4 regions of the Arthrobacter sp. KBS0703 genome follow, and region 1 is predicted to be linked to each of the others. Evidence: riboswitches for the same ligand, from Rfam matches in the RefSeq annotation. Region 1 holds a riboswitch; each other region holds the start of a gene.
The links. A riboswitch is a leader RNA that binds a small molecule or an ion and turns the genes downstream of it on or off. The one in region 1 is predicted to bind thiamine pyrophosphate.
Positions count from the first base shown of each region.

Region 2: it holds a riboswitch for thiamine pyrophosphate, as region 1 does, so the genes downstream of both, thiC (phosphomethylpyrimidine synthase ThiC) here and B1A87_RS05725 (bifunctional hydroxymethylpyrimidine kinase/phosphomethylpyrimidine kinase) in region 1, are expected to answer to the same signal.
Region 3: it holds a riboswitch for thiamine pyrophosphate, as region 1 does, so the genes downstream of both, B1A87_RS19745 (ECF transporter S component) here and B1A87_RS05725 (bifunctional hydroxymethylpyrimidine kinase/phosphomethylpyrimidine kinase) in region 1, are expected to answer to the same signal.
Region 4: it holds a riboswitch for thiamine pyrophosphate, as region 1 does, so the genes downstream of both, thiO (glycine oxidase ThiO) here and B1A87_RS05725 (bifunctional hydroxymethylpyrimidine kinase/phosphomethylpyrimidine kinase) in region 1, are expected to answer to the same signal.

Region 1 covers NZ_MVDG02000001.1:1,207,373-1,214,438, reverse strand. Annotated here, with positions in the region: gene rplU (50S ribosomal protein L21) at 1-52, opposite strand, end outside; gene B1A87_RS05725 (bifunctional hydroxymethylpyrimidine kinase/phosphomethylpyrimidine kinase) at 384-2,003, opposite strand; TPP riboswitch at 1,986-2,083, opposite strand; partial or broken gene B1A87_RS05720 (Rne/Rng family ribonuclease) at 2,200-5,526, opposite strand; gene B1A87_RS05715 (vitamin K epoxide reductase family protein) at 5,986-6,669, shown strand; gene ndk (nucleoside-diphosphate kinase) at 6,762-7,066, opposite strand, start outside.
Region 2 covers NZ_MVDG02000001.1:1,095,844-1,102,909, forward strand. Annotated here, with positions in the region: partial or broken gene ffh (signal recognition particle protein) at 1-1,373, shown strand, start outside; gene B1A87_RS05135 (alpha/beta fold hydrolase) at 1,429-2,163, shown strand; gene thiC (phosphomethylpyrimidine synthase ThiC) at 2,187-4,004, opposite strand; TPP riboswitch at 3,999-4,106, opposite strand; gene B1A87_RS05145 (amidohydrolase family protein) at 4,236-5,318, shown strand; gene B1A87_RS05150 (VOC family protein) at 5,397-6,272, shown strand; gene B1A87_RS05155 (hypothetical protein) at 6,383-6,820, shown strand.
Region 3 covers NZ_MVDG02000001.1:4,251,891-4,258,956, reverse strand. Annotated here, with positions in the region: gene B1A87_RS19760 (GNAT family N-acetyltransferase) at 1-324, shown strand, start outside; gene B1A87_RS19755 (energy-coupling factor transporter transmembrane protein EcfT) at 336-1,139, opposite strand; gene B1A87_RS19750 (ABC transporter ATP-binding protein) at 1,136-2,767, opposite strand; gene B1A87_RS19745 (ECF transporter S component) at 2,767-3,387, opposite strand; TPP riboswitch at 3,458-3,601, opposite strand; gene B1A87_RS19740 (heme-degrading domain-containing protein) at 3,720-4,271, shown strand; gene B1A87_RS19735 (DUF4235 domain-containing protein) at 4,308-4,571, shown strand; gene mnhG (monovalent cation/H(+) antiporter subunit G) at 4,627-5,040, opposite strand; gene B1A87_RS19725 (monovalent cation/H+ antiporter complex subunit F) at 5,030-5,308, opposite strand; gene B1A87_RS19720 (Na+/H+ antiporter subunit E) at 5,305-5,850, opposite strand; gene B1A87_RS19715 (Na+/H+ antiporter subunit D) at 5,847-7,066, opposite strand, start outside.
Region 4 covers NZ_MVDG02000001.1:737,325-744,390, reverse strand. Annotated here, with positions in the region: gene B1A87_RS03580 (thiazole synthase) at 1-511, opposite strand, end outside; gene thiS (sulfur carrier protein ThiS) at 517-753, opposite strand; gene thiO (glycine oxidase ThiO) at 750-2,108, opposite strand; TPP riboswitch at 2,101-2,221, opposite strand; gene thiE (thiamine phosphate synthase) at 2,249-2,953, shown strand; gene B1A87_RS03560 (ferritin-like fold-containing protein) at 3,018-3,704, opposite strand; gene B1A87_RS03555 (RNB domain-containing ribonuclease) at 3,746-5,263, shown strand; gene B1A87_RS03550 (DEAD/DEAH box helicase) at 5,563-7,066, shown strand, end outside.

The sequences.
Region 1 (7,066 bases):
CAACGGAAACCTTCTCTTGGCGGCCGCCTGCGCGGACAATCGCGTACACCACTTGGGAACTCACTTCTCTCGACGTTTATTACTAAATTTGCGTGCGGAATCCGGGTCCAATTGTTTGGCCTGGCTCTCGCTGTGCCTCAACGCCGTGGGTTCCCCGGGGGAACCCGTGAGCTAACCCAAGAACTATTCCGATTGGATGGTTCCCGGGGTCATAACCCAAGTGTTGGCGTAAGCACCGAAGATCTAGAATACGCTAATTTTGCCTTCGGCCGCAAATGAGGCTGGTTTCGGCGGGTTGTCCGTGATAGGCGCCACAAGGGCTTCCGCACCGACTTGCCGTTACCGTGCGCGACTATCTTACCGGGTCTGGCCCCCGATTCCGGTCAGCTGTGGTGGCGCGGCGCGTCGAAGAATTCCACCTCGTAGCGGCAGGACTGCCGGAAGGCGGTCACCATGGCCTCCCGCTCGGCCGGCGACGCGGCGAGTCCCGCCGCGTCAGTGATGCCGATGGCCTTCCTCGTGGCGGCGGCGAAGTCCTCGTCGGCGTAAGTCCGCAGCCAATCGGCGTACGGGTGGGCCGCAGGCGCCCCGGCCGCAACGAATTGCGCGTGCAGGGCCTCCCCGGCGTCGGCGTACAGCCAGAAGCACGGCAGGACCGCGGCCACCAGGACTGAATAGCTGCCGGACACCGACGCGGCCAGCAGATGGTCCACGTAGGCCTTGGTGACGGGCCCCAGTTCCGCCTGCATCGTCCTGGTGCTCAGCCAGCTGCGGTGCAGCTCCGATTCGACTTCGAGGCACTGCTGCGCCGACCGGGCCCAGAACAGCTGTTCGGATTCGGTGGGGGCAAGGGCACTGGCCCGTGCCAGGACGCGCGAGTACCCGTTGAGGTAGATGGCGTCCTGGGCAAGGTAATAGGCGAATTGCTTCTCCGGAAGCGTGCCGTCCGTCAGCGCTTTGATGAATCCCAGGCCAAAGATCGCTTCGAGATCGGCAGCGGCTTCTGCGCGCAGTAGCTCGGCGAAGTCGCCTTCCCGCCGCGGCGGTCCGGCCGGCGCCGGGGCGCCAGGCGTCAAGTCACCGGAGGGCAGGTTCGCGGACGGCAGGTGGTGGAAGTGGTTCACCGGTCCGTTGCCGCTGCCCACCTCCAGCTGGTCGGAGGTGCGGAGCGCCTCGGCAAGCCACGGTTTGACGGCGCGCAGGGATGCTTCCCAGTCCCCCAGCCTCGCCTGGACCGTTGCCATGGCGGACGACAGCGAACATCCGGTGCCGTGGCTGTTGCGCGTTTGGATCCGCTGGCCGTCCACCACCACGACGTCGGCGGACAGCAGGCCCCGGGTGTTGATCAGGGCATCCGGGCAGTCATCGCCGTCGAGGTGGCCGCCTTTGACCAGCACGGTGGCCCCGGTTCCGGCTGCAAGCCGCCTGCCCTGCTCCAGCGCCTCGGACCAGCTCGCAGCCTCGGGCTCGCCGAGCAGCATGCCCAGCTCCACGAGATTGGGGGTGATGAGGTCAGCCAGCGGGAGGAGCGCGCGGAGGGCCGCCTCGGCGGACGCCTGAAGCAGCCGGTCGCCGCTCGTCGCCACCATGACGGGATCAAGAACAACGACGCCGGGACGGACCTTCTCCAGCCAGCTGCGGACCGCGGTGATCACCTGCTCGTCACCGAGCATTCCGATTTTCACGGCGTCAACACTGATGTCGTCGCTGACGGCGTTCAGCTGCGCGGTGAGGAACGGCGCGGGCGGAACGTGCACGCCGCTCACCCCCCTGGTGTTCTGGGCGGTCAGCGCCGTGATGGCGGCCATTCCGTAGCCGCCGCTGGCTGCGATGCTTTTCAGGTCCGCCTGGATACCGGCGCCGCCCGACGGATCCGAGCCGGCGATGGCAAGGACACGCGGAATGGTCCGGGACGTAGCGACGGTCGTGTCGACGTCGCTGACGGCGGAACCGGGAGCGGCCGCAGGCGCGGGCAGGACAGATGCTGTAGACAAACGAGACATCCCTTCGCCGGTGCTGACCGGACAGGTTCAACGGGTTTGGATCTCAGCCGGCACCTGGCGCGGCACCCCGTGTCAGTCCCCCAGCCTAGCGGCTAACTCCGCCGCCGGCACTGCGTTGCGGATTACGACCAACGGCGTTAACCAGCGGAAGCCGGTGCTGCAACTGCAGCACCGGCCTCCGTCATGACGGGTCAGCTCAGAGTTCTGAGGCGGGTACGCCTACTCCGAGAATGATCGGTTCGTTCGCCGGCTTGGCGGCCGCCGCTGATTCCGCTTCAGGAGCCTTGGCCTCGTGTGAGTGCCCGGTGGCTGCTGCCGGAGCCGTCTCGTGGTGCTCCACCGACGTCTCGTTCGCTGCGCCCTGGGCACGGCTGGCGCTGCGGTTGCGGCGCGGGCGGCGGGCCCGGGGCTGCAGGGCGGAGTGGTCCTCATAGCGGTCACCGTCAGAACCCGGGGCTCCCGTGGCGGGACGTGCCGTTGCCGCAGCAGGGGCAGCAGCTGCGCGTTCAGCAGCTGCCGGTGCTGCGGCGGCCGGGGCGTTTCCCCCAGCGGAGGGCGCCGGCTCGCCGAGGTGGGCGAAGGCCTTCTCCAGCCGGTCCAGGGTCAGTGCCGGGGATTCCTTGGCGTGTTCGTCAGCGTGCTCAACAAACGGCAGCACCACTTTCTCGCCGCCCAAAGGTCAGCACGGCACCCGGGCGGCCCGAAACGCTTTCCGTCTCGGGGGCGCGGTGCACGACCGGGCTTTCCGGGGCGGCCGCGGCGGGCACGTCCGGACGGGCGGCGTCGCCGGTGGCGCTGTGGGCGGCATCCTCATGCAGGTGCGCGGCGTGGGCTGCGGCTGCAATGTTGGCCAGTGCTGCCCGGGTGGCTTCGGCCTTGGCGTGGCGCTCCGCGTCGGTGGGCTCCGGGTGGGCAGCGGCCGAAGCCGCCGGGGCGCCGTCAGTCGCAACCTGCCCGCCCTTGCCGCGGCGGCGGCTCTTGCGCTCGGTGCGGGCGACGGGCTGGCTCTCGGTCCGCGGGACATGGTGCTCAGCGGCCACGATGTGTATAAGAGACAGGCGGTGCTCGACGGGCTCGTCGTGGGTGACGATGCCGCGGCCGGCGCACGTCTCGCACTGCTCGCCGAAGACTTCCAGCAGACCGGTGCCCATGCGCTTGCGGGTCATCTGTACCAGTCCCAGGGAGGTCACTTCGGCCACCTGGTGCTTGGTGCGGTCACGGCCCAAGCATTCCACCATGCGGCGCAGGACCAGATCGCGGTTGGATTCGAGCACCATGTCGATGAAGTCGATGACGATGATGCCGCCGATGTCGCGCAGGCGCAGCTGGCGAACCACTTCCTCGGCGGCTTCCAGGTTGTTCTTGGTGACGGTCTCCTCGAGGTTGCCGCCGCTGCCGGTGAACTTGCCGGTGTTAACGTCCACCACGGTCATGGCCTCGGTGCGGTCAATCACCAGCGAGCCGCCGGAGGGCAGGAACACCTTGCGGTCCAGGGCCTTGTGGATCTGCTCGTCGATCCGCCAGGCCGCGAAGATATCGGTGTCCTTGGTCCACTTCTCCAGGCGGCCCACCAGGTCGGGTGCCACGTAGGTGACGTAGGCCTCGATGGTGTCCCACGCCTCCTCGCCGGAAACGATCAGCTTCGAGAAGTCCTCGTTGAAGACGTCGCGGACCACCTTGATGGTCAGGTCCGGTTCTCCGTAGAGCAGTTCCGGGGCGAGGACCTTCGTGGAGCTCGACTGACCCTCGATGCCTTCCCACTGCGCGCGCAGCCGGTTGATATCGTGCGTCAGCTCCTCCTCCGAGGCGCCTTCCGCCGCGGTGCGGACGATCACGCCGGCATTCTCCGGCAGGCGGTCCTTGAGGATCCGCTTCAGGCGGTTGCGTTCGACGTCTGGGAGCTTGCGGGAGATGCCAGTCATGGAACCGCCGGGAACGTACACGAGGTACCGGCCGGGCAGCGAAATCTGGCTGGTGAGGCGGGCGCCCTTGTGGCCGACCGGGTCCTTGGTGACCTGGACCAGGACGGAGTCGCCGGACTTCAGCGCGTTCTCGATCCGCCGCTGCTTGCCCTCGAGGTTGACCGCTTCCCAGTTCACTTCACCGGCGTAGAGCACGGCGTTGCGGCCGCGGCCGATGTCAACGAAGGCGGCTTCCATCGACGGCAGCACGTTCTGGACCTTGCCCAGGTAGACGTTGCCGATCAGGGAGTCCTGCTGCGTCTTGGACACGAAGTGCTCGGCCAGCACACCGTCTTCGAGGACACCGATCTGGATTCTGTCGTCGCGCTGGCGGACGATCATCTGGCGGTCCACGGATTCGCGGCGGGCCAGGAACTCGGCCTCGGTGATGACGGTGCGGCGGCGGCCGGTGTCGCGGGATTCGCGGCGGCGCTGCTTCTTGGCCTCCAGCCGGGTGGAGCCCTTGACGGACGTGACGCGGTTGTTGACCGGCGCCTCGCTGATGGCGCGCGGCGCACGGACGCGGGTCACGGTGTTGGGGGGATCGTCGCCCTCCCCGCCCTGTCTCTTATACACATCTAGGTCGCCACGGCGGCGGCGGCGGCGGCGGCGGGACGTCACGCCGTCGTCGGCCTGGCCGGTGATCTCTTCATCGGCGTCGTCGGCCGCATCGCTGCCGTCCGCATCGACGTCGGAGTCGTCGGTGTCCGTGATGTCGCGGTCAGTGCGGCTCCGGCCCCGGCGCCCGCGGCTACGGCGGCGGCGGCGTCCGCCGTCGTCGTCCTGCTCGTCCTCGACGCCTTCGACGTCGCTGTCCTCGGCGGCGGCGGCGCGGCAGCCGGGCGGATCACTTTGTTCAGGTCTGGAGCCTGAAAGATGATCGACGTGACTGACGCCGGCTCCAGGAAGAGCGATCCCACCGGGGCCTGTTCTTCAGGCTCCTCTTCGGCGGCCGCCTCCTGCGTGCCGGCGGCCGCGGTTGCCTCGGCCTGGATCTCCGGAACAGTGGTCTCTTCAACCCGTGTCTCTGCTGCCGGGGTTTCGACTCCTGCGGCCGGGGCTTCCTCCGGGGCGGCCGTTTCTGCGGCAGCGGCTTCGGCTGTTTCCACGGCCTTGGGCTTGGCCACGCGCCGGGCGGCGCACAGGCTTCGCTTCGGGCTCGGGCTCTGCAGCGGCCTCGGGCTCGGCAGCGGGCTCGACGACGGCGGGCTCGGCCGGGGCGGCAACGGCACCTGCCGTGGCAGCGGCATCAGCAACGGGGCGTCGGCGAAAGCGGGCAACGGCTCCTCGGCTACTTTCTTCCGGGACCGGGTTCGGCGTACGGGAGCCTTGGCCTCGGCAGCCGGAGCGCCGGGCTCGCCCTGCGCCTGCTCGCCCGGTGCGGGCTCGGCGACGGCGGGCTGCTGGAGTTCCGGGGTTGTTGCCGCGGCGTCAGTGTCCGCCGTGGCCTTGGGCGCTGCCTTGCGCCGCGTCCTGGTGGCCCTCTTGGGAGCCTCGGCTGCTCCCGATTCCTCGTTGGCAGCCTGTTCTTCGTTAACGGCTATTACCTGGTCATTATCCATATGTGGCGACACTCCTGCCCCTGACATGCCGCCACATCCGGCACCCATTGGGGCACATATTGTCAAAACCCTCAGGCGTTGACAGAAGTCAATTGGATACCCTCAGGTTCGCACCGGCAGTGGGGTGCGGCAGCCCTGAAAGGCCGGCGGGGATGTCACTGGAACCCGTTGTTTCTGCAATCCACAACCAGGTGCCGTCCAATGGAATGCGGGAGGCCGGATCTAGGTATCCGGAGCCTTCACTGCTCCTCATTGGCGGTCTTGGGAACAAGCCACCGGACCGGAGTTCGAATGTGGTTCGAGCTCCAGCCACGTTCATTCTCTCACACCGCACTTCAAAATCGCTGTAATTGCGTGACAAAGGCGGTCAATGCCGCCTGCGGCGGCGGCGGCAAGTTTGCTCCCAGTTGGCGGCGATACAATCTCGGCAGGAGCACCCCAGACAAAGGACGCCATCCCATGCCCAGCACCTCGCCTTCCGCCGGCACGGATTCCGGTACCGCATACGCCGACGAATCCGAACGCACCCGCGCCACCGCCGGCGCCGTCTTACCTGCAACCACCCGCGACCGCCCCTTCGGCTGGCTGCTGGTCATCACCGGGGTGGTGGGGTGGCTTGCCTCGGGCATCCTGGTGCTCGAAAAGCTGGAGGTACTCAAAGATCCCAACCACACCACTGTCTGCGACGTGAATCCGTGGATCTCGTGCGGGCAAGTCATGCAGACACCGCAGAGCTCCGTGTTCGGGTTCCCCAACATGTTCATTGGCATCGTCGCCTTCGCCGTCATCATCACCACCGGAATGGCGCTGCTGTCCGGGGCAAAGTTCGCCCGCTGGTACTGGATCGGGCTGCAGACGGGCGTGACGCTCGGCTTCGCCTTCGTGGTGTGGCTGTGGTTCCAGGCACTCTACGAGATCCGCATCCTGTGCCCGTTCTGCATGGTGGTGTGGGCCGTCATGATTCCGCTGTTCGTCTGGGTGACCGTGCGCAACACCGTCCACGGCGTCATCCCTGCACCGGCCCGGGTGGCGCGCCTCGCAGGAGACTCCGGCTGGATCATCACGGCGCTCCTCTACGTCGCCGTGATCGCCACCATCTTCTTCGCCTTCATCCAGGTGTTCGTCGGCACGTCCGGGTTCTAAGCCAAAGAAAAAAGCGCGAACTGGCAATTAATGCCCTCAAAATCACCTTTTGAGGGCATTTGCTGCCAGTTCGCGCTGGTCGCTCTTAGGTCCTAGAACCAGATCTTGATTTCGCGCTCGGCCGAGTCCACGGAGTCCGAGCCGTGCACGAGGTTCTGCTGGACCTTCAGGCCCCAGTCGCGGCCGAAGTCGCCGCGGATGGTTCCCGGCGCAGCGGTCGTGGGGTCGGTGGTGCCGGCCAGCACACGGAAGCCTTCGATGACGCGGTGGCCCTCGAAGATGGCGGCGACAACGGGGCCGCTGAGCATGAACTCGACCAGCGGCTCGTAGAACGGCTTGCCCACGTGCTCTTCATAGTGCTGCTCCAGCAGCTCACGGCTGGCGTCGACCTTCTTGA
Region 2 (7,066 bases), 110 kb from region 1:
AGATCCTCGGCGGAGAAACGCGCCGCATCCGGCTGGCCAAGACCGGGCCCACCATCATCATGCTTGCCGGCCTCCAGGGCGCCGGTAAGACCACCCTCGCCGGCAAGCTTGCCAAGTGGCTCAAGGCGCAGGGCCACAGCCCCGTCCATGTCTCTTATACACATCTAGATGTGTATAAGAGACAGCGCCCCAACGCCGTGACCCAGCTGCAGGTCGTCGGCCAGCGCGCCGGGGTCCCGGTCTTCGCCCCGCACCCCGGCGCCACCTCCGAGCTGGAGCACCCGGCGGGCGACCCCGTCGCCTGTCTCTTATACACATCTAGATGTGTATAAGAGACAGGCGTGGAGGAGGCCCGACAGAAGCTGCACGATGTCGTCATTGTCGACACCGCCGGGCGTCTCGGCGTCGACGCCGGCATGATGGAACAGGCGCGCCAGATCCGGCGGGCCATCGTCCCCAACGAAGTGCTCTTCGTGATCGACTCCATGATCGGCCAGGACGCCGTCAACACGGCGATGGCCTTTGATGAAGGCGTCAACTTCACCGGCATCGTGCTGTCAAAGCTCGACGGCGACGCCCGCGGCGGTGCCGCGCTTTCCGTAGCGTCGGTCACCGGCAAGCCCGTCATGTTCGCGTCCACCGGCGAAAGCCTGGACGACTTTGAGCTGTTCCACCCGGACCGCATGGCGTCCCGCATCCTCGACATGGGCGACGTCCTCACCCTGATCGAGCAGGCGGAGAAGTCGTGGGACAAGGACGAAGCTGCCCGGATGGCGAAGAAGTTCGCCGACCAGGAAGACTTCACGCTGGATGACTTCCTCGCCCAGATGCAGCAGATCCGCAACATGGGCTCCATGAAGAAAATGCTCATGATGATGCCCGGCGCGCAGAATATCCGCCAGCAGCTGGAGCAGTTCGATGAGCGCGAAATCGACAGGGTCGAGGCGATCGTCCGCTCCATGACGCCGCACGAGCGGCTGGCGCCGAAGATCATCAACGGCTCGCGGCGTGCCCGTATCGCCAAGGGCTCGGGCGTCCACGTGTCCGAGGTCAACGGGCTGCTTGAGCGCTTCGCGCAGGCCCAGAAGATGATGAAGAAGATGGCCCAGGGCGGCGGCATGCCTGGCATGCCCGGAATGCCGGGCATGGGAGCGGGCGGCGCGCGCAAGGGCCCCAAGAACGCACCCAAGAAGAAGGCCCGTTCAGGCAACCCCGCCAAGGCGGCCCAGGAACTCCGTGACGCGGAGGCCCGGCGTGCCAGCGCCGCCAAGGCACTCCCCACCGGGGCTGCCTTCGGCCAGCAGGGCGGCGACTTCGACCCGTCGCAGCTCAACCTCCCCAAGGGCTTTGACAAGTTCCTGGGCGGCAATTAGGCCCACGGTCATGTCGGCCGGCGCTGATGTCAGACCGCTGCCATAAGGTTGGGTCATGTTTAAGCAGCGGGTAGTGTTCGTCCACGGTGCCGGAAACTTCGGCTCCGCTGCTTGGCCGCGCCAGCACGGCATGGCCCTGCAGTACGACGCCCTGTTCCTGCGCCGGCACGGTTTCGACGCCGAGGCCGAACCCCTGGAAACCGACTTCGCCGCAGACGCCCGGATCGTGCTCCGCTCCCTCGCGGACGACGGCCGCGGCGCCGCCGGAGGGCATGTCGTGGCCCATTCCCAGGGCGCCATTTCGGCGATGATGGCTGCCATCGAACGCCCGGACCTCGTGTTCTCGCTGACACTGGTGGAGCCGGCCTGCCTGTCGCTGACTGCCGAGCTGCCGGCCACGGCCGCCCACCGGGCGCTCATGGAGCCCCTGTTCGACGTCCGGCACCAGCTGGGTGACGACGACTACGAGCGGGAGTTCGTCCGGCGGGCCTTTGCCGCTGACGCGCCCGGCCCTAGCACTCCCGAGGCCAGGCGGGCGGCCAGGCGGCTGCGATTGCAGGCGCCGCCGTGGCAGGCTCCGCTGCAGATCGTGCCGGGCGTCCCCACCCTCGTGCTGACCGGCGGGTGGGAGCCCCTGTACGAGGAAATCGCCGGCTACCTGAGGGAGACCGGCGCCCTGCACCGCACTGCTGCGGGAGGGCACCGGCCCCAGGACTCGCCCGAGGGCGACCGTTTCATCCGGTCCTTTATCGCCGAGGTCAGCCGGCGGCAGCAGCCGCAGGCGTCCTGACCCCGGCTGCTACCTGCCGGCTGCTACTGGTCGGCCGTTTCGGGAACCCGCAGCTCCGGCAGGTAGACCTTGCCGCCGGCGGCCAGGAACTCCTGGCTCTTCTCGCGCATTCCTTCGGCCATCTCGACCAGGGCCGCCTGCGACTCTGCCGAGCCGTATTCGTCCCGGATGTCCTGGCTGATGCGCATGGAGCAGAACTTCGGACCGCACATGGAGCAGAAGTGCGCGGTCTTGGCCGGCTCCGCAGGCAGCGTCTCGTCGTGGAACGCCTCGGCCGTGACGGGATCAAGGGACAGCGCAAACTGATCCCGCCAGCGGAACTCGAAGCGCGCCTTGGACAGGGCGTCATCCCGCTCGTGGGCGCCCGGGTGTCCCTTGGCGAGGTCCGCCGCGTGGGCCGCGATCTTGTAGGTGATCACGCCCGTCTTCACGTCGTCCTTGTTCGGCAGCCCCAGGTGCTCCTTCGGCGTCACGTAGCAGAGCATGGCCGTGCCGTAGCGGGCGATCTCGGTGGCGCCGATGGCGGACGTGATGTGGTCGTAGCCCGGGGCTATGTCGGTGACCAGGGGCCCGAGGGTGTAGAACGGGGCTCCCTTGCACAGCTCCTGCTGGCGTTCCACGTTTTCCCGGACCAGGTGGAACGGGACGTGGCCCGGCCCTTCCACCATGACCTGGACGTCGAATTCCCAGGCGCGCTGGGTCAGCTCGGCCAGGGTGTCGAGTTCGGCGAACTGGGCGGCGTCGTTGGCGTCCGCCGTCGCGCCGGGCCGCAGGCCGTCTCCCAGCGAGAAGGCGACGTCGTACTTTGCGAAGATCTCGCACAGTTCGTCGAAGTGCGTGTAGAGGAAGTTTTCCTGGTGGTGGGCGAGGCACCAGCCGGCCATGATGGCGCCGCCGCGGGACACGATTCCGGTGACCCGCTTGACTGTGAGGGGAACGTAGCGCAGCAGCACGCCGGCGTGGATGGTCATGTAGTCCACACCCTGCTCGCACTGCTCGATGACGGTGTCCCGGAAGATCTCCCACGTCAGTGCGTTGGCTTCGCCGTTGACCTTTTCCAGTGCCTGGTAGATGGGCACGGTGCCGATCGGCACGGGGGAGTTGCGGATCAGCCATTCCCGCGTGGTGTGGATGTCATCCCCGGTGGAGAGGTCCATGACGGTGTCGGCGCCCCACTGGGTGGCCCACTGGAGCTTGTCCACCTCTTCGGCAATGGAGCTGGTCACGGCCGAGTTGCCGATGTTGGCGTTGATCTTCACCAGGAAGGCCTTGCCGATGATCATCGGCTCCGATTCCGGGTGGTTGATGTTGTTCGGGATGATGGCGCGCCCGGCCGCCACTTCGCTGCGCACCAGTTCAACATCGCAGTTCTCCCGCAGGGCGACGAAGCGCATCTCCGGAGTCACCACGCCCTGCCGGGCGTAGTGCATCTGCGTCACCGTCTTACCGCCGACGGCGCGGCGGGGCACCGGCTGCGCTCCCTTCCACTCCGCGGAAGCTGCGCCGCGGCGCACGGCTGACCGGCCGTCGTCGAGCAGGTTCCGCTCCCGGCCGCCGTACGGCTCCGTATCCCCGCGGGCCTCAATCCACTCCGCGCGGAACGGCGCCAGGCCCACCACCGGGTCGCTGCCGGGTCCGGCCGTCCGGTAGACGCGCAGCGGCTCGTTCTGTTCCCCGTTGGGTGAGGGCTCCAGGGCGATCTCCGTTACCGGAACCCGCAGGCCGTCCCCCTCCAGGTAGGCCAGGGAATGGGACTTCAGCGACTGGGTGGTCGCCTGGCCGGTTTCAGCTTCGGCTGCCTCATTTTGGGCAGGGATCAGCTGTGTTTTCTGGGTGTTCATTTACTGCTCACTTCCTTCGCCGGCATTACCCGGACAGGTTCAACGGTCGCAGGCTGCGCTAGCCCGATCTCAGCCCCTGCAGGGGCACCCGTGTGGTCGTAGACGAAGCTACCACAGGGCAGCGGGCCGCCGCCCATCCATGCCCGGTGTGACTGCAGGTGTGACAGGGCGTGCGGCCACGGGCGGGACGGCGCCCCTGGCCAGGGCCGGCCGGCGGATTAGGCTGGAGTCATGGCGCGCATCATTGAATTCAGCGGAACCGTGCTTACCGGCCCGGACCGGGAGCGGCACGGACTCTGGGCCGTGGACGGCTGGCTGACCTTCCAGCGGCCGACTGAAAGTCCGGACGTTGTGCTGGACGGCTGGGTACTGCCGGGTTTCGTGGACGCGCACTGCCACATCGGGCTGGGCCCCGGCGGCGCCGTGGACGACGACGTGGCGCACGGCCAGGCGATGACGGACCGGAATGCCGGGACGCTGCTGGTCCGGGACGCGGGCGCAGCCAGCGACACCCGGTGGCTGCAGCAATCGCCGGATGCGCCGAGGATCATCAGGGCCGGGCGGCACATCGCCAGGACACGGCGCTACCTGCGGAACTTCGCCGTCGAGGTCGAACCGGAGGATCTGGTGGAGGCGGTCCGGAAGCAGGCGCGTGCCGGGGACGGCTGGGTCAAGCTGGTGGGGGACTGGATCGACCGCGACGCCGGCGACCTCGCGCCGTCGTTTCCGGCCGCGGCGGTACGGGACGCCGTCAGCGCCGCCCACGATGAAGGCGCCAGGGTCACTGCGCACTGCTTCGGAGAAGACACCCTGGATGACATGCTCGACGCCGGAATCGACTGCGTCGAACACGCCACAGGGCTATTGCCGCGGCACATTCCCCGCTTCGTGGAACAGCAGGTGCCGATCGTTCCGACGCTCATCAACATCGCCACGTTTCCGGACATCGCCGACCAAGCCGAAGCCAAGTTCCCGCGCTATGCGGCCCACATGCGCGGGCTGTGGGAGCGCCGGAATGAGCGCGTCCTGGAAGCCTACGAGGCCACGGTGCGGGTTTTCGCCGGAACGGACGCGGGCAGTGTGATCCGGCACGGCCGGATCGCCGACGAGATTCTGGCACTCCACGCAGCCGGCCTTCCGGCGGCTGCAGCCCTGGACGCCGCCTGCTGGGGCGCCCGCCGGTGGCTGGGGGCCGACGGCCTGGCCGAGGGGGCCAGCGCCGACGTGGTCCTGTGCTCGGAGGATCCCCGCGCGGATCCGGAAACGATCCGCGATCTGAAAGGCGTGGTTCTGCGGGGGAAGATCGTCCGTTAGGAATAAATTGAAGCTTCAAGTAATTTAGAGATGTAGGGACCACCGAAATCCGGTGGCCGGGGAGTCAGGGAGCACTCAATGACAACAGCATCCAGCAACCAGGATCTTCTTCCTGCCGATCTCACCATGGGCACCGTCATGCTCAAGGTGGGGGACATGAGCCTCATGACCGACTACTACCAGCGGGCCCTCGGCCTCGACGTCGTGGCAGAGCAGGACGGCGGCCTCTACCTCGGGCGGCTGCAGACGCCGCTGGTCCACCTGGCCCCCGCGCCCGGACTGAACGTCCCCGGCCGGGGTGAAGCGGGCCTCTTCCACACCGCCCTCCTCTTCGACAGCCAGGCGGCACTGGCGGCCACGGTGGCCAGCGCAGCCCAGTATGAGCCGCAGTCCTTCACGGGCAGCGCCGACCACCTCGTGAGCGAGGCGTTCTACTTCAGCGACCCCGAGGGTAACGGCATTGAGCTCTACTGGGACCGCCCCCGCGACGCCTGGGCCTGGGACGGCACAAACGTCGTCATGGACAGTCTGGCGCTGCCGCCGCAGCGGTACCTGCAGGAGCACCTGACCCAGGAGTCCGTGGATGGCCAGCGCGGCACGGAGGCCGGAGTCGGACACGTGCACCTCCAGGTCGGCGACGTCCAGTCGGCCCACGACTTCTACGTCGGGACGCTCGGGTTCGAAAAGACGGCCGGCTGGCACGGCCAGGCGCTCTTCGTTTCGGCCGGCGGCTACCACCACCACATGGCCATGAATGTCTGGAACAGCCGGGGCGCCGGCCCGCGCCGCGACACCCTGGGCCTGGGTGAGGTCCTGATTGAAGTCCCGTCCGGTGACGACGTCGGAGCCCTCGCGGATCGGCTCAAGGTTGCCGGCGTCGCTTCGCACCACACGGGCGCCGAGCTTCGCTTCGAAGACCCTTGGCGCAACCAGATCCGCGTAGCCGTCCGCTAGGTCCTTCCGGCAGGGCACGTGCGCCGTGGGTTAGGCTAAATTCAAACAGCCCGGGGCGGTCTCCGCCGCCGCCAAGGGCACACGCCGTCGACGGAACGAGGACGAATTCCATGGGCTTCACCGAAATATTTGTCGCCACCCACAAGGAAGCCCTCAAGCGCGCCGAAGATCTTGACGGCGGGGGCGCCGCTGCCGGGGCGGGCGTCCGCATTCCCGGCATCAGCGACTTTGAAATCGAGCAGCTCGGGGACCTCGCCGGCACTGCCGTGCACGCGGCCGGGGCCGATTATGAACTGGCCATGGTGGACGTCGCCAGCGACTCCCTGCTCGGCGTGCCGCCGGCCATGGTCCGGGCGCTCGCTGAATTGCTGAGTTACGAGTCCGAAGGCGAGGGCGACGTCCTGGACGACGTCGCCGAGCGGTGGGCGGCCGAGGACGACATGCCCTTCGGCCCCGAGGAAGCCCGGAAGTATGTCCAGCAGCTGGCGGAGCTCGCCGGCAGCGTCGACGAGGGCAGCAGGACCGGCCTCTACGTCTGGTCCTCCTGACGGCGGCGCCGCGCCGGCCCGTTCGGCGTGGCTCCCGTTGCGGACCCCGGGTCACGGCGCGAATGCGGCCCGGAACCGCGAAAACACGGTCTCCGCGCATGTCAAGTCGAAATAACGCGGCCGATCTGGCACAATAAACAGGTACTCGATCTGCGTGGCCCCTCTCTCCGCGTCTGGATCTTGTCCTTATGAACCCCCTAGTACGGCCCGCCCCACGGGTGCAGAACGCCGGGCTCGACCCCGTTT
Region 3 (7,066 bases), 3.0 Mb from region 1:
CTGGCCGGCCCGCACGCGGAGCGTCAGTTCGTGGCCATGAGCGGCGGACGCCCGGTGGGATTTGCCGGCTCACTTCCGCCGGCGGAAGGCCGGGACGTGGCCGAACTCTGGGGCATCTACCTCCTGAAGGCTCACCACGGCACGGGGCTGGGCCAAAAGCTCCTGGACGCAGCGCTCGGAGCCGGGCCGGCGGCGCTCTGGGTTGCGGAAGACAACCCGCGCGCCCAGGCGTTCTACCGCCGCAACGGCTTCACCTTCACCGGCGCCCGGGAAACCATTGACGAATGGGAGGGGCTACCCGAGCTGCGGATGGCTCGCTCCTGAAGCCCCTGGGCCTAGGACCCTTCGAGCCACACCATGTTCCACGTGCCCGCCCACAGCGCGGCGGTCACGGCTCCTCCTGCGATCAGGGCGCCGCCCAGCAGTACCCAGATGTCCAGCCCGCTGTACGTTGATTCGCGGGCCCAGGTCCGGCTGGCGCCGCCGAAGCCGCGGGCTTCCATGGTGACGGCCAGGCGGGTTGCCCGGCGGATGGCCTGCACCAGCAGCCCGAAGCTCTGGCCCAGGGTGGCGCGGAGCCGCTGCCACGGGTTGCCGCGGGACCCCACTCCACGGGCCCGGCGCGCCATGCCGATGGTCTGCCATTCCTCCGCCATCAGCCCCACCAGCCGCATCGCCGCGAGTGTGCCGAGCACGAAGCGGTGCGGCAGCCTCGCCTTCTGTGCCAGCGCGTCGGCGAGGTCCGTGGGGTCGGTGCAGCTCATCAGGAGCACCGCGGGCAGCGCGATGGCGAGGCCGCGGAGCAGGAAACCGAGCCCCAGCTCCAGGGAACCTTCGCTCATGGACCAGAGTCCGACGTCGAGCAGCACCTTGCCGCTGTCCGGCGCCAGGATGGAGGTGCTCCAGCCGCCGACGGCCGCCGCGAGGATCAGCGGCCAGCCGCGCTGCCACAGCAGCGTGAAGGTCAGTCCGGCCAGCGGGAACAGCAGGATCTCGCACACCAGCGCCACGGACGCGGACATCCAGTCGATGGACAGCGCCAGGACCAGCGTGATGAGGAAGACCGCCGCGAATTTGGCCAGCGGGTTGGCCCGGACCAGCACGGCCTGGTTGCCGGCGAGGGTCAGCGCGTCCCTCATGGCGCGGCCTGTTCAGGAGCCCTGAGTTCACGGCTGCCCAGCCGGAGCTCGGTGCCGCCCAGGACGTGGGTGAACTCCTCGTCGTGCGTCACGGAGACCACGGCGGTTCCGGCGTCGAGCAGTTCGGACAGGAAGGAGGCGAGCTCGGCCCAGGTGTTGGCGTCCTGGCCGAAGGTGGGTTCGTCGAGGACCAGGACCTGCGGGTGCGCCGCCAGGACGGTGGCCACCGAGAGCCGGCGCTTCTCTCCGCCGGAGAGGGTGTATGGGTTGGCGTCCACGAGCTCGGTCAGGCGGAGCCGTTCCAGCAGCTCGTCCACGCGTTCCTCGCCGTGGCCCAGGTGCTTGGGGCCGAACTGGAGCTCGTCCAGGACCCGGCCCGTGACGAACTGGTGCTCGGGTTCCTGGAACACCGTTCCAATCCTGGCGATCAGCTGCTCCGCCTTCCATTTGTAGGGGTCGATCCCGGCGCCGCGGCTCAGTTCCACTGCGGCGGACACCGTGCCGGCCACGGGCGGAAGCAGTCCGGCGAGGGTCAGCGCGAACGTGGACTTGCCGACGCCGTTTGGTCCGGTGACGGTCAGCGCCTCACCGGCGCGGACCTGTGCCGCGACGTCCCGCAGGACGGGAACGGGCGGGACGGACTTGAAGCCGCGGCGGCGGGGACGTTCGCGCGAAACCGCCAGGTCCTCGGCGGCGAGGAGCAGCTGGCCGGAGGCAACGGCCAGCTCCCCCGGCATGTTGGCGGCAGCAAGGCCCGCGGCTGCTGCAGTGCCGCCAAACGTCCGCCGCCGCGTGGCCGGAACGTAGCCCGGCACCCAGACCCCGGCGGCGGTGAGCATGCCGCGTGCCTGTTCCAGGACCTGGTCCGGGGGGCCGTCGATCAGCACGGCCGGCCGCGTGGCGGACCCCGGCTGCAGGACCACGATCCTGTCCACGAGGTCCTTCCACACCGCCACCCGGTGCTCCACGACCACAAGCGTGGCGCCCGTCTTGTCGAGGCAGCGCCCCACGGAGTCCCGGACTTCCAGCACACCGGCCGGGTCAAGATTGGCCGTGGGCTCGTCCAGCAGGATCAGCCCGGGACGCATCGCCAGGATGCCGGCCAGCGCAAGGCGCTGTTTCTGCCCGCCGGACAGCGCCGACGTCGGATGGTTCAGCGGCAGGTGCACCAGCCCGACGTCGTCCAGCGCCTCGTGCACGCGCGCCCAGATCGCGTCGCGGGGAACCGAGAGGTTCTCCGCGCCGAACGCGACGTCGTCGCCGAGGCGGGAGAGCACCACCTGGGTTTCGGGGTCCTGCTGCATGAGGCCGGCGCGGCCCCGCCGGGTGTGCGGCGGCTCGCCGTCGATCAGGAGGCTGCCGGATTCGTCCGCGTCGTCGCTGTCTGGGGTGCCGCCGTCGGCTGCTGTCACGTTTCCGGAGGTACTGTCGCCGAGCACGCCGGCGAGGGCGTGGAGCAGCGTGGATTTGCCGGCGCCGGAGGGGCCCAGGAGCAGGACGCGCTCCCCGGGACGGATGTCCAGGTCCAGCCCGTGGACTGCCGGCCTGATTCGTCCGGCGTGGCGCCAGCCCCAGCCGCGGGCGGTGACCGCGGCGGGGCGGACACCGCCGTCGTGAGGTGTGGGCATCAGGAGAAGACGGGCTCCGTGGCTGCCTTGCGGGACGCGAACGAGCTCAGCACGCCGGTTTTGGCCAGGGCGCGGGTGGCGATCCAGGACAGGGCGCCGGCAATGATCGCGCCGGAGATGGAGGTGAAGATGATGTACGCGAGCTTGTCCCCTGCCGTGTAGGCGATGTTCCAGCCCCACGGGAGGAACGAATCGTTCAGGCCGCAGAACAGGCCGGCGCCGGCTCCTGCCAGCAGCGACCCGGGCAGGTTGAATTTCTTGTACATGAAGGCGGCGAACACCAGCTCAGCGCCGAGGCCCTGCAGGACACCCGAGATGAGCACCGTGGTGCCGTACTGGGATCCCATGATCAGTTCACCGGTGGCGGCAACGGTCTCGCAGAACAGCGCCGCGCCCGGCTTGCGGATGATGAGCATGCCGAGCACGGCCGGGATCATCCAGCCGCCGGCGTAGAGCCCGGAAAGGGGCGGGTAGACCGCGTTGACCGGAGCGGAAATGAGGTTGGCGCCCTGGGACCAGGCCCAGAAGATCACGCCGCCGGCAACGGCGATCAGTGCCGCCACCACGATGTCCGTCACGCGCCAGTTGTAACCGGTCTTCTTGATTGCTGCAGTTGTCATAATGTCCTCCTGAGGAACAGGAGGGGAAAGCGCTCCCCGGCTGCGGGTGGTTGGGCCGCCAGCTGCCGGACACTTTGAGAACTCGACTCCCTTGCGCCGGTACTAGCCGGATCAGGTTCGAGGGTCTGCGGCTGTCCGCACTCTCAGCGCCCATCCGCGGTTCGGCTGGCAGTTGCCAGTGATCCCCGACGGTGGCGCTCCCCTGTCGTAATAAATCTGCCCTTGTGGGCTGATCCAGTTTACACCGGGACGGCCCCGGAAGACCGGGGGCAGGTGTCACAATCCGGGAGTTTCCGCGCCTGCCGGTTACCGGTCCGGAGTACATTGGGGCCATGACACAACAGGACTCCGTCATTGGCGCAGCGACCGGCTTCGACCCCGACTCCCCCGACGAACAGCCCGCAGGTTCCCTGGAGGCGCTGATCGCCGAGATCGAGGCGCAGATCGCCGCGCTGCAGTTTCCCGCCTTCAGCAAGGACGACGCCCTCAACCTGGGCCTCCTGCTGGTTGAACTCGGCAAGAAGGGCAACCTGCCCATCGCCATCGACATCACCAAGGGCGAACAGGTCCTGTTCCACGTGGCGCTCGAAGGCGCCACGCCGGACAACGAGGGCTGGGTCAAGGCCAAGCAGCGGACGGCGGCACGCTACGAGGAACCGTCGCTGCTGGTGGGCCTGCGCGGCAGGGTGGGCGGCAGCCGGATCGAGGACAACGCCTGGTTCGACCAGTCCACCTATGCGGCCCACGGCGGCGCCTTCCCCGTCTATGTGCGCGACGTCGGCGCGGTCGCCATTGTCACGGTGTCCGGGCTGCCGCAGAAGGCCGACCACGATCTGGTGGTTCAGGCGCTGACGGAAATCCACCAGTCCATGCGGCTAGGCTAGGGGAAGTCCAGAATTCAAGACGCTAGGAGTCCCTGAATGAATTTCTTCATCAAGCTGCTTGGTACGGGCGTCAGCCTGCTGGCCGGGTTCGCCGGCACCAAGGCCGTGGATACCATCTGGGAAAAGACCACCGGCCGGAAGCCGCCGAAGGGCGGCAAGGACGACGTCCCCACCACGCTGCGTTCGGCGCTGACGTTCGCGCTCATTTCCGCATCCGTGAGCGCCGTCATCCAGGTGCTGGCCAACCGCGGCACGCAGCGGGCCATCACCCGCTTCGCCAAGAGCCAGGACATCGTCTAGCCCACGCTGGTTGAGCCGGCCGCTGGTTGAACCTGCCGGAACCCGCGGGCCGCGCTCAATCGGCGGTGCGGTTCCCGCCGTCGCGCTTCGCGTCCTTGGCCGCCTGGGCGGCCTTCAGCACCACGGCTTCCAGCTCATCGCTGCTGAGCAGCTCCCTGTGGAGGTGCTTGGTGCGGTAGCCGGCCCGGCCCACCATGTGGGCGGAAACCGGCACCGTCAGCAGCTGGAAGATCCACGCCACCAGCAGCACCGGCCACACCCACCAGGTGCGCAGCTGCAGCCCCACCGCGGCCAGCAGCAGGAACAGCCCCAGCACCTGCGGCTTGGTGGCCGAGTGCATGCGGCTCATGAGGTCGGGGAAGCGCAGCAGGCCAATGGCTGCGGCCAGGGACATCACTGCCCCCACGATCATGAAGACGGCCGAAACCGCGTCGATCACAGTGTCCACGGTGCTGGCCTCAGGATTCATTGGTCTGCTCCCGCCGGTCGGCCACGAACCGGGCCACCGTGACCGAACCGATGAAGCCGATGATGGACACGGCCACGAGCAGCATCAGGTTGTTGAGGTGCCTGTTCACGGCCATGTCGATGCACAGCGCCGCTCCGAGAATGGCCAGCAGCACGTCGGCCGCCAGCACCCGGTCCAGCAGGGAGGGGCCGCGGGCGATGCGCACGATTGCGCCTGCCGCGGCGAGGGACAGGACCACTGCCGTGACGGTCAGGACCAGCTCCATCATGCGCCAACCTCCTGGTTCAGGGCGGCAAGTTCTTCTTTGGATCCCATGACCCGGATGAGCCCTGCCTCGGTGTCCCGGACCTCCTTGCGGAGCTTCTGCACGTCGTCGGCGTTCCGGACGTTCAGCCCGTGGATGTACAGCGTGGACGTGGACCTGTCGACTTCCACCACCAGTGATCCGGGGATCAGGGAGATGACGTGGCCGGTGGCGGTCACCATGAGGTCGGAATGGCTCCGCAACGGCACGGCGACGACGGCGTTGGTCACCTTGGGCCCCTTGGCCACGGCCAGGTAGAAGACCTGGAAACTGGCGGCCACCACCCTGCCAAGGAACATGACGGCGAACGGAACCGCCCGGAGAACGTTGAACCGGCCGCTCAGCTCCACGGGCGGCAGGTAGAAGAGGCGCGCAACTGCGGCGGCCAGCAGGGCTCCGAACAGCAGGTTGCCCGGGCTGAAGTCCTGCCAGAGGGCGCCCCAGACGATCACGAGCCACACGAGCAGCGGCAGTTCCTGCCGCAGGGAGATTCGCTGCCGGCTCATTTCCCACCGCCGCCCAGGGCAAATCCCGGAACAGGCGCGTTCTCGCCTAGCACCGACTGGATGTAGGCTGACCTGTCCAGCATGACCGCCGCGGACTGGTTTGCCAGGTCAAACAGCGGGCCTGCGAAAACGGTCAGCGCCACGCCCAGCACCACGAGCCCGAGCGTGGAGCCCACCATGGTCCTGGGCAGCAGCGTCACGTTGGACTTGCCCGCGCGATCGCCGGTCGCTGAGTCCTTGGCCTCGGCGAGCAGCACGGGATCCGGGTGCTCGGCGTCCTCGGGTTTCCGCCAGAACGCACGGTTCCAGACGCGGGCAACCGCCAGCAGGGTCAGAAGGCTGGTCAGCGTCCCTCCTATGACCAGTGCGTAGGCCAGTGGGGTGCCCAGCCCGATGCCTGCCTGCATCAGCCCGAGTTTGCCCAGGAATCCTGAGAACGGCGGAATGCCTGCCAGGTTCATGGCGGGCACGAAGAACAGGAGGCCCAGGAGCGGGGACAGCTTGGCCAGCCCGGCCAGCCGGTCCACGGAGGAGCTTCCGCCGCGCCGTTCAATCAGGCCGGTGACCAGGAAGAGGCTGGTCTGGATGGTGATGTGGTGCGCCACGTAGTACACGGCCGCACCGAGCCCGGCCACGGAGGACAGCGCGAGACCGAACACCATGTAGCCGATATGGCTGACCAGCGTGAACGAGAGCAGACGCTTGATGTCGCTCTGGGCGAGGGCGCCAAGGATTCCCACCACCATGGTGAGCAGCGCGGCCACCATCAGCGGCGAATTAAGGGTGTCCCCGGGGAAGAGGAGGGTTTCGGTGCGCACCATGGCATACACGCCCACCTTGGTCAGCAGGCCGGCGAACACGGCGGTCACGGGCGCGGGAGCCGTGGGATACGAGTCAGGCAGCCAGAAGGACAGCGGGAAGACGGCCGCCTTGATCCCGAAGGCGACGAGCAGCATGACGTGCAGGAGGGTCTTGGTGCCTTGGTCGAGCTCCCCGAGCTTGATGGCCAGATCGGCCATGTTGATGGTGCCGGTGGCGCCGTAGATCATGGCGATGGCGATGAGGAACAGCACGGAGGAGACCACGGAGACCACCACGTACGTGACGCCGGCCCGGATGCGCGGGCCCGTGCCACCCAGTGTCATCAGGACGTAACTTGCCGTCAGCAGGATCTCGAAACCGACGTAAAGATTGAACAGGTCCCCGGAGAGGAAGG
Region 4 (7,066 bases), 470 kb from region 1:
TGGGTGAGCCCAGCGGCATGACGGCGGTTGCCCCCAGGTTTTCGAGCCGCAGCGCCAGGACGGGATCATCGTTGGTGTAGGCAAAGACCTTGAAACCGCGGTTGACCAGCTGCTCGGTGGCGTCCACAAGCTCCACGGCGTCCGGGAGGAGCGTGTGCTCGTCGGCGATGACTTCCAGCTTCACCCAGTCGGTTTCCAGGGCCTCGCGCGCCAGCTCGGCCGTCATGACGGCGTCCCGCGCCGTGAAGCAGCCGGCGGTATTTGGCAGCACGCGGATGTTGTTGTCCAGGAGCAGCTGGAACAGGGATCCCGTTTCGGCGGGCGAGTAGCGCCGCATGGCTACCGTTGTCAGCTCGGTGCCGGAGGCCAGCAGCGCGGCGCCGAGCCCGTCCAGGCTGGGAGCCCCGCCGGTGCCCATGATGAGCCGCGAGGTCAGTTCCACGCCGTCAATGACGAGGCGGTCGGCTGAACCGGTCCCCTGCTGCGCTGCGGCCGCTGTTGTTTCGGTCATCGTCCTCATCCTCCCTGGACTGCTGTGACGAGCTCGATGTCGTCGCCCTCTGCAAGGGCCGTGCTGTGCCACTGGCTCCGGGGCACCACCTCGGAATTGCGTGCCACGGCCACCCCGAGCCGCTGGCCGTCGGCGGCCTGTCCGTCCGCGGCAAGTATGCGCCCCGTGACCTGGCTGACGAGCGTCGTGACGGAGGCGCCGGCGCCCACTGCCTGTTCAATACCGTTCAGTGTGATGTTCATGCTGGTTCCTTGTCCTGGTCAAATGTGACTGTGCCGGATGAATACAGGTCGCCGGCTGAAGATGGGTTGCCGGCGCTGTGTGGCTTGCCGGCGCTCACTGCGGCGGCGCCGGATGCGGACAGCTCCGGGGAGAACCTCCCAGGCCGGAAGGCAGCCCAGCGGCCGTCCTCCACGCCGTCCATCAGCTCGCGGCAGATTGCCGCGGCCGCCGGGGTCAGGAGCACGCCGTGGCGGAAGAACCCGGTGGCGACGATGAGCCCGGCCACCGACCTTCCGGCGCCTGACGGGGCACGGCCTGCCGGGACACGGCCCAGCAACGGCGCGTTGTCCGGTGTTCCCGGCCTCGCCCTGGCTGTGGTTTCAAGGAGCTCAAGTTCCGCCACTGCGGGCACCAGGGACTGCGCATCCCTGAGCAGCTGATAGACCCCGCCCGCGCTGGGTCCGGACAGGTCGTCCTCCCGCTGGGTGGCACCTATCACCACGGTGCCGTCCCGGCGCGGAACCACATACACGGGCACGCCCCGGACCATGCCCCGGACCGTGGCGGTCAGCAGCGGGCGGAGTCGCTCCGGGACCCTGAGCCGGAGAATGTCCCCGTACACGGGCCGCAGCGGAAGCCTGAGGCCCTCCGGCAGCGCGTCCAGCGATCCCGCGGCCAGGCCGTTGGCCACTACCGTCTCGCCGGCCAGGACAGTCCCGCCGCCGGTGAGCCGGACTCCGCAGACCCCCTCGTTGTCCCACAGCAGGCCAGCGGCGTGCTCCCTGACCGCGTATCCCTTCCACGCACCGGCCACCGCGGTCCCGGAACCGGGCGTGTGCTCGGCGAGCGCAGCGGCGAGGCTCTCCACGAGCCGCCGCGGATCCACCTGGTGGTCGGCCGGGATGTCCAGGGCGCACGAGATGCCCGGACTCAGCAGCGGCTCCCGGGACCGTGCCTCCCGGATGGTCAGTGGTTCGACGACGAGCCCGCTGGCCCGCTGGACTTCGCGTAGGTCCATCAGCGCGCGGCGGTCGGCGGGGTCCGCGCCGACGGCGAGGGTCGGCGTCGGGAGGTAACCGGTGTCCCGCCCGCCGTCTGCGAGCGCGGCAGCGAAGGCCGGCCACCGGGCCGAGGAATCGAGCATCAGCTCCAGGAGTTCCTCTTCCTGGTAATGCAGCTCGCTGACCGGTGCCAGCATCCCTGCGGCCGCCCAGCTGGCGCCCGTTCCGGGCGCTTCATCGATGAGGACCACAGAGCGTCCCGAGCGCCTTGCCTCCCAGGCAATCCCGTGGCCCACCACGCCGCCGCCGATGACGGCGACGTCGGCATGCAGAGTTGCTGTGGCAGCGGTGGTCCCGCCGGATCCAGGGTTCATGGAAATCCTTCCCTACGCCGGTACTAACCGGATCAGGTCAAGCGGTCGGCTCTCACGCCCTCTCAGCCCTGCGCCGTTTGTGACAGCTGCAGCGGGCTCCCGCGGTACCTGCCCAGTTTAGAGGAACTAGGCTGGGTGCCATGACCGCGCATGACGTCCACACCACCGCCCGCCTCTACCTCTGCACCGATGCCCGCCAGGAGCGCGGCGACTTCGCCGATTTCGTTGATGCGGCATTCGCCGGCGGGGTGGACATCATCCAGCTGCGCGACAAGACCATTGAGGCCGCCGAGGAACTCGAACTTCTGGACGTCCTGCGCCAGGCAGCCCACCGGCACGGCCGGCTCTGGGCCGTCAACGACCGTGCGGACATCGCATCACTGTCCGGGGCACCGGTGTTCCACATCGGCCAAAAAGACCTGCCGCTCCGTTCGGCGCGCAAGCTCCTGCACGCCGCCACGGTGATCGGGCTGTCCACGCACACCACCGGCCAGGTGGATGCCGCCATCGCCGCCACCCACGGCCGCACCGGGCTGGACTATTTCTGTGTGGGACCCGTGTGGGCCACCCCCACCAAGCCCGGACGTGCCGCCGTCGGCCTTGACCTTGTCCGGTACGCCGACGAGGCCGTCCGCAAGGCGGATGAGGAAAGAGTCGGCGGCCTGCTCCTGCCCTGGTTCGCCATCGGCGGGATCGATCTCACCAACGTGGAGCAGGTCGTGGCGGCGGGCGCCAGCCGGATCGTCGTCGTCCGCGCCATCACCGAGGCGCCCGATCCGGCAGCCGCGGCTGCCGAGCTGCTGTCCGCCCTGGATGCCGCCGACCAGTCGGCCGCTGCGTCGTAGCAGAGGTCGGGTCGCAGCCGGGTACGCCCAGCCGACCCGCAACCTTTACGGGCCGAGCGGGCCGCTATCCGCTCAGGCCAAGCTGCACCATCCGCCGCGAGTGGTTGTCCGCGAGTTCCGCCGTGAGGCTGCGTATCAGCTCCCGCGCCGCGGCATCGTTCGCACCGTCCTCCGCTTCGGTGAGCAACCCGCTCAGGAATGCGTGTTCGTAGCCCACGCGCTGGGCCTGGGTGACGGCCTCGCCCAGGAGCCGGCGGCCCCACAGCGCCAGCCGCGAGGCGAGCCGGGGATCGTCGGCGAGCGCCCCTTTCAGGCGTTCCCGGAGTACGTCCGTGGCTTCCTCCGATGACTGGATCTGCTCGATGACCTCCCGGGTTTCGGCATCCACGTACCGGGCCACCATGCGGTAGAAATCGGCGGAGACCGTGTCCACCACGTAAGCCTTCATCAGGGATTCGTACCAGTCCGCCGGCCGGGTCCGTTCATGGAAGTGATCAACGGCGGCCTGGAACGGGAGCATGGCATCCTCGACGTCCACGCCCATGGCGGCGAGCTTCGCATTCACGATCTCGTAATGCCGGAACTCTATGACGGCGATCCTGCCGAGCACGGCGCGGTCGTGGAGCGTGGGCGAATAGCGGGCATCCGAGGAGAGCCGTTCGAACGCGGAAAGCTCGCCGTAGGCCATGACGCCGAACAGATCTGCCACGAAGCGGTCGTACCGAGCGGTGTCAGCCGAGGATGTGCCCATAATCCAAGACTAACGGCGCAATTCGGGCTAACCTGATTTTCGTGTCACATCATCGCCTGTCCCCCAGCGTCCATGAGCAGACCAACGCGCTTGCGGACGCCCTGAGCGCGCTCCGAACGGAGCTGGAACTGCCCGGCGAATTCCCGGAGGACGTGCTCAAAGAAGCGGAAGCGGCCGTGGCGGAACGGGAGCTGCCGGAGCTTGATCTGACCGCCGTCGAATTCCTGACGATAGATCCGCCGTCGTCCACCGACCTGGACCAGGCGCTCTTCATCGAACGGTCCGGGGCTGGTTACCGGATTCTCTATGCCATCGCGGACGTGCCGTCCTTCGTGGCCCCGGGCGGCGCCCTCGACGCCGAAACCCGCCGCCGCGGACAGACCTTCTACGCCCCCGACGGCCGCATTCCACTGCACCCGGAGGTCATCAGCGAGAATGCCGGCAGCCTGCTCGCCGGGCAGCTGTGTTCGGCGTTCGTGTGGGAGTTCGAGCTCGATGCCGCCGCCGAAGTGACGTCCGTGCTGGTGCGCCGGGCAATGGTCCGCAGCCGGGCCAAGCTCAACTACAAGAACGTCCAGGCCGAACTTGACGCCGGAACTGCCGCGCCGGTGCTGGTGCTCCTGCGCGAGGTCGGGCTGAAGCGGGTTGAGCTGGAACGCGCCCGCGGCGGGGCAAGCCTGAACACGCCGGAGCAGGAAATCGTGCAGCTTCCCGACGGCGGCTACCGGATCGTGGCGGCGCCGCAGCTTCCGGTGGAGGACTGGAACGCCCAGATTTCCCTCATGACGGGGATGGCAGCGGCTGGCCTGATGCTTGAGGGCAAAGTCGGTATCCTACGCACCATGCCGGCACCGGACGAGCGCTCCCTCAGCCACTTCAGGCGCCAGACCGCTGCCCTGGGCAAGCCGTGGGACGGAAAAGCCAGCTACGGGGATTACCTCCGGACGCTCGATCCCACCGACCACCGCCAGCTGGCCATCCTGCATTCGGCAGGCATGCTCTTCCGGGGTGCCGGGTACACCCACTTTGACGGAACCGTCCCGGACGAGGCCACCCAGTCTGCCATCGGGACGGCGTACGCCCACACCACGGCTCCGCTGCGCCGGCTCGTGGACCGCTTCGTCCTGGTCATCTGCGAGGCATTGAGCAACAACAAGACCGTGCCGGCCTGGGCCCGTGAGGCCCTGCCCACTTTGCCGGACATCATGGCTACGTCGGACCAGTTGGCTTCGAGGATGGAGCGGCTGGCCCTGGACACCGTGGAAGCCGCCCTGCTGATCAACCACGTCGGGCAGGAATTCGACGCCGTGGTGATCTCCGGTTCGAAGCCCGCCAAAAACGGAAACGGCAACGGGAACGGCAACGGGAACGGCCCAAATGGCAGGGGATCCAACGGCAAGGCGTCCAACGGCTCCGGCCCGTCCGGCGTCGTCCAGATCGCGGAGCCGGCCGTCACGGCCAGATGCGCCGGCGAAATGGAGCCAGGCACCAAGGTGCGCGTCCGCCTGATCTCATCGGACATCGCCACGCGCGAGATCCACCTCGAGCTCGTGGGCTGATCCTGCCGCCGATTCCTGCCGGTGCGCGGCCGCGCCCGTCAGGGAATCCGGTTTTGCCAGCTAGACTGAAGAGGTAGTAATGGATGCCCGGTCGTTGATTTCCTTGATTTTGAATTCAACAAGCCCGCCCCTACGCGATCTTGAGACACACCCGCTGGTCCCCAGTGCCAGCATTTAGATAGCCCGCGATCGGCTTCCACTGGATTTGCTTGCGCGCCTGAGCGTGCTCCGGAACGGCCCTCGGGCCGGCCCCGTTGAGCAGGCGGTGCCAATGCCCAAATGAATAAGGAAACTCCCCTGTGAGTGAATTGCATACCCACCAGCTTCTCTCTGATGACTCCGGAACCGAGACCATCGAGCCGGAAGAAACCATCATCTCGGATGAAAAACCCCACGAAATAGCGGAAAAGTCCTTTGCGGACTACAACGTGCGGGCAGACATTGTCGAGTCCCTCGCCGATGCCGGCATCACCCACCCGTTCCCCATCCAGGCGATGACCCTGCCCGTGGCGCTCTCCGGCCACGACATCATCGGCCAGGCCAAGACCGGCACGGGCAAGACCCTCGGCTTTGGCATTCCCGCGCTGCAGCGCGTGGTGGGCCCGGACGACGCCGGCTTCGACAAGCTGCCCGCCCCGGGTGCCCCGCAGGCGATGGTGATCGTTCCCACGCGTGAGCTCGCCGTGCAGGTTGCCAACGACCTCCAGAACGCCTCCCGCAAGCGCAATGCCCGGATCGCCACCATTTACGGCGGCCGTGCCTACGAACCCCAGGTCGACGCGCTCCAGAAGGGCGTCGAGGTTGTGGTCGGCACCCCCGGCCGCCTGATTGACCTCTACAAGCAGAAGCACCTGGTGCTGAAGAACGTCAAGATCGTGGTCCTGGACGAGGCTGACGAAATGCTGGACCTCGGCTTCCTCCCGGACGTCGAGACCCTGATCGCCGGCACGCCGGCCGTCCGCCAGACGCTCCTGTTCTCGGCCACCATGCCCGGCCCGGTCATCGCCATGGCCCGCCGGTACATGACGCAGCCCACCCACATCCGCGCCGCGGATCCGGATGACGAGGGCCTGACCAAGCGCGACATCCGCCAGCTCATCTACCGTGCGCACAGCATGGACAAGGCCGAGGTTGTGGCCCGCATCCTGCAGGCGCGCGGCCGCGGCCGCACCATCATCTTCACCAAGACCAAGCGCACCGCCGCCAAGGTTGCCGAGGAACTCGTGGACCGCGGGTTCGCTGCCGCCGCCATCCACGGCGACCTCGGCCAGGGCGCCCGCGAGCAGGCCCTCCGCGCCTTCCGCAACAACAAGGTGGACGTCCTGGTCGCCACCGACGTCGCCGCCCGCGGCATCGACGTTGACGACGTCACGCACGTCATCAACTACCAGTGCGTCGAGGACGAGAAGATCTACCTGCACCGCGTCGGCCGCACCGGCCGCGCCGGCAACAAGGGCACCGCCGTCACGTTCGTGGACTGGGACGACATGCCGCGCTGGGGCCTCATCAACAAGGCGCTGGGGCTGAGCGTTCCCGAGCCCATCGAAACGTACTCCTCCTCGGCACACCTCTTCGAGGACCTGGACATTCCGGAAGGCACCAAGGGCCGGCTCCCGCGCAGCAAGCGCACGCTGGCCGGCGTCGACGCCGAGGTCCTGGAGGACCTGGGCGAAACCGGCAAGAAGAATGCCCGCAGCGGCAGCCGCGACGGCGCACGTGAGAGCGGCCGTTCCGGCGCACGCGACGCCGGCCGCACCGGGAGCAGGGAAGGTGCCCGCCGCAGCGGCGCCGAATCCGGCGGAC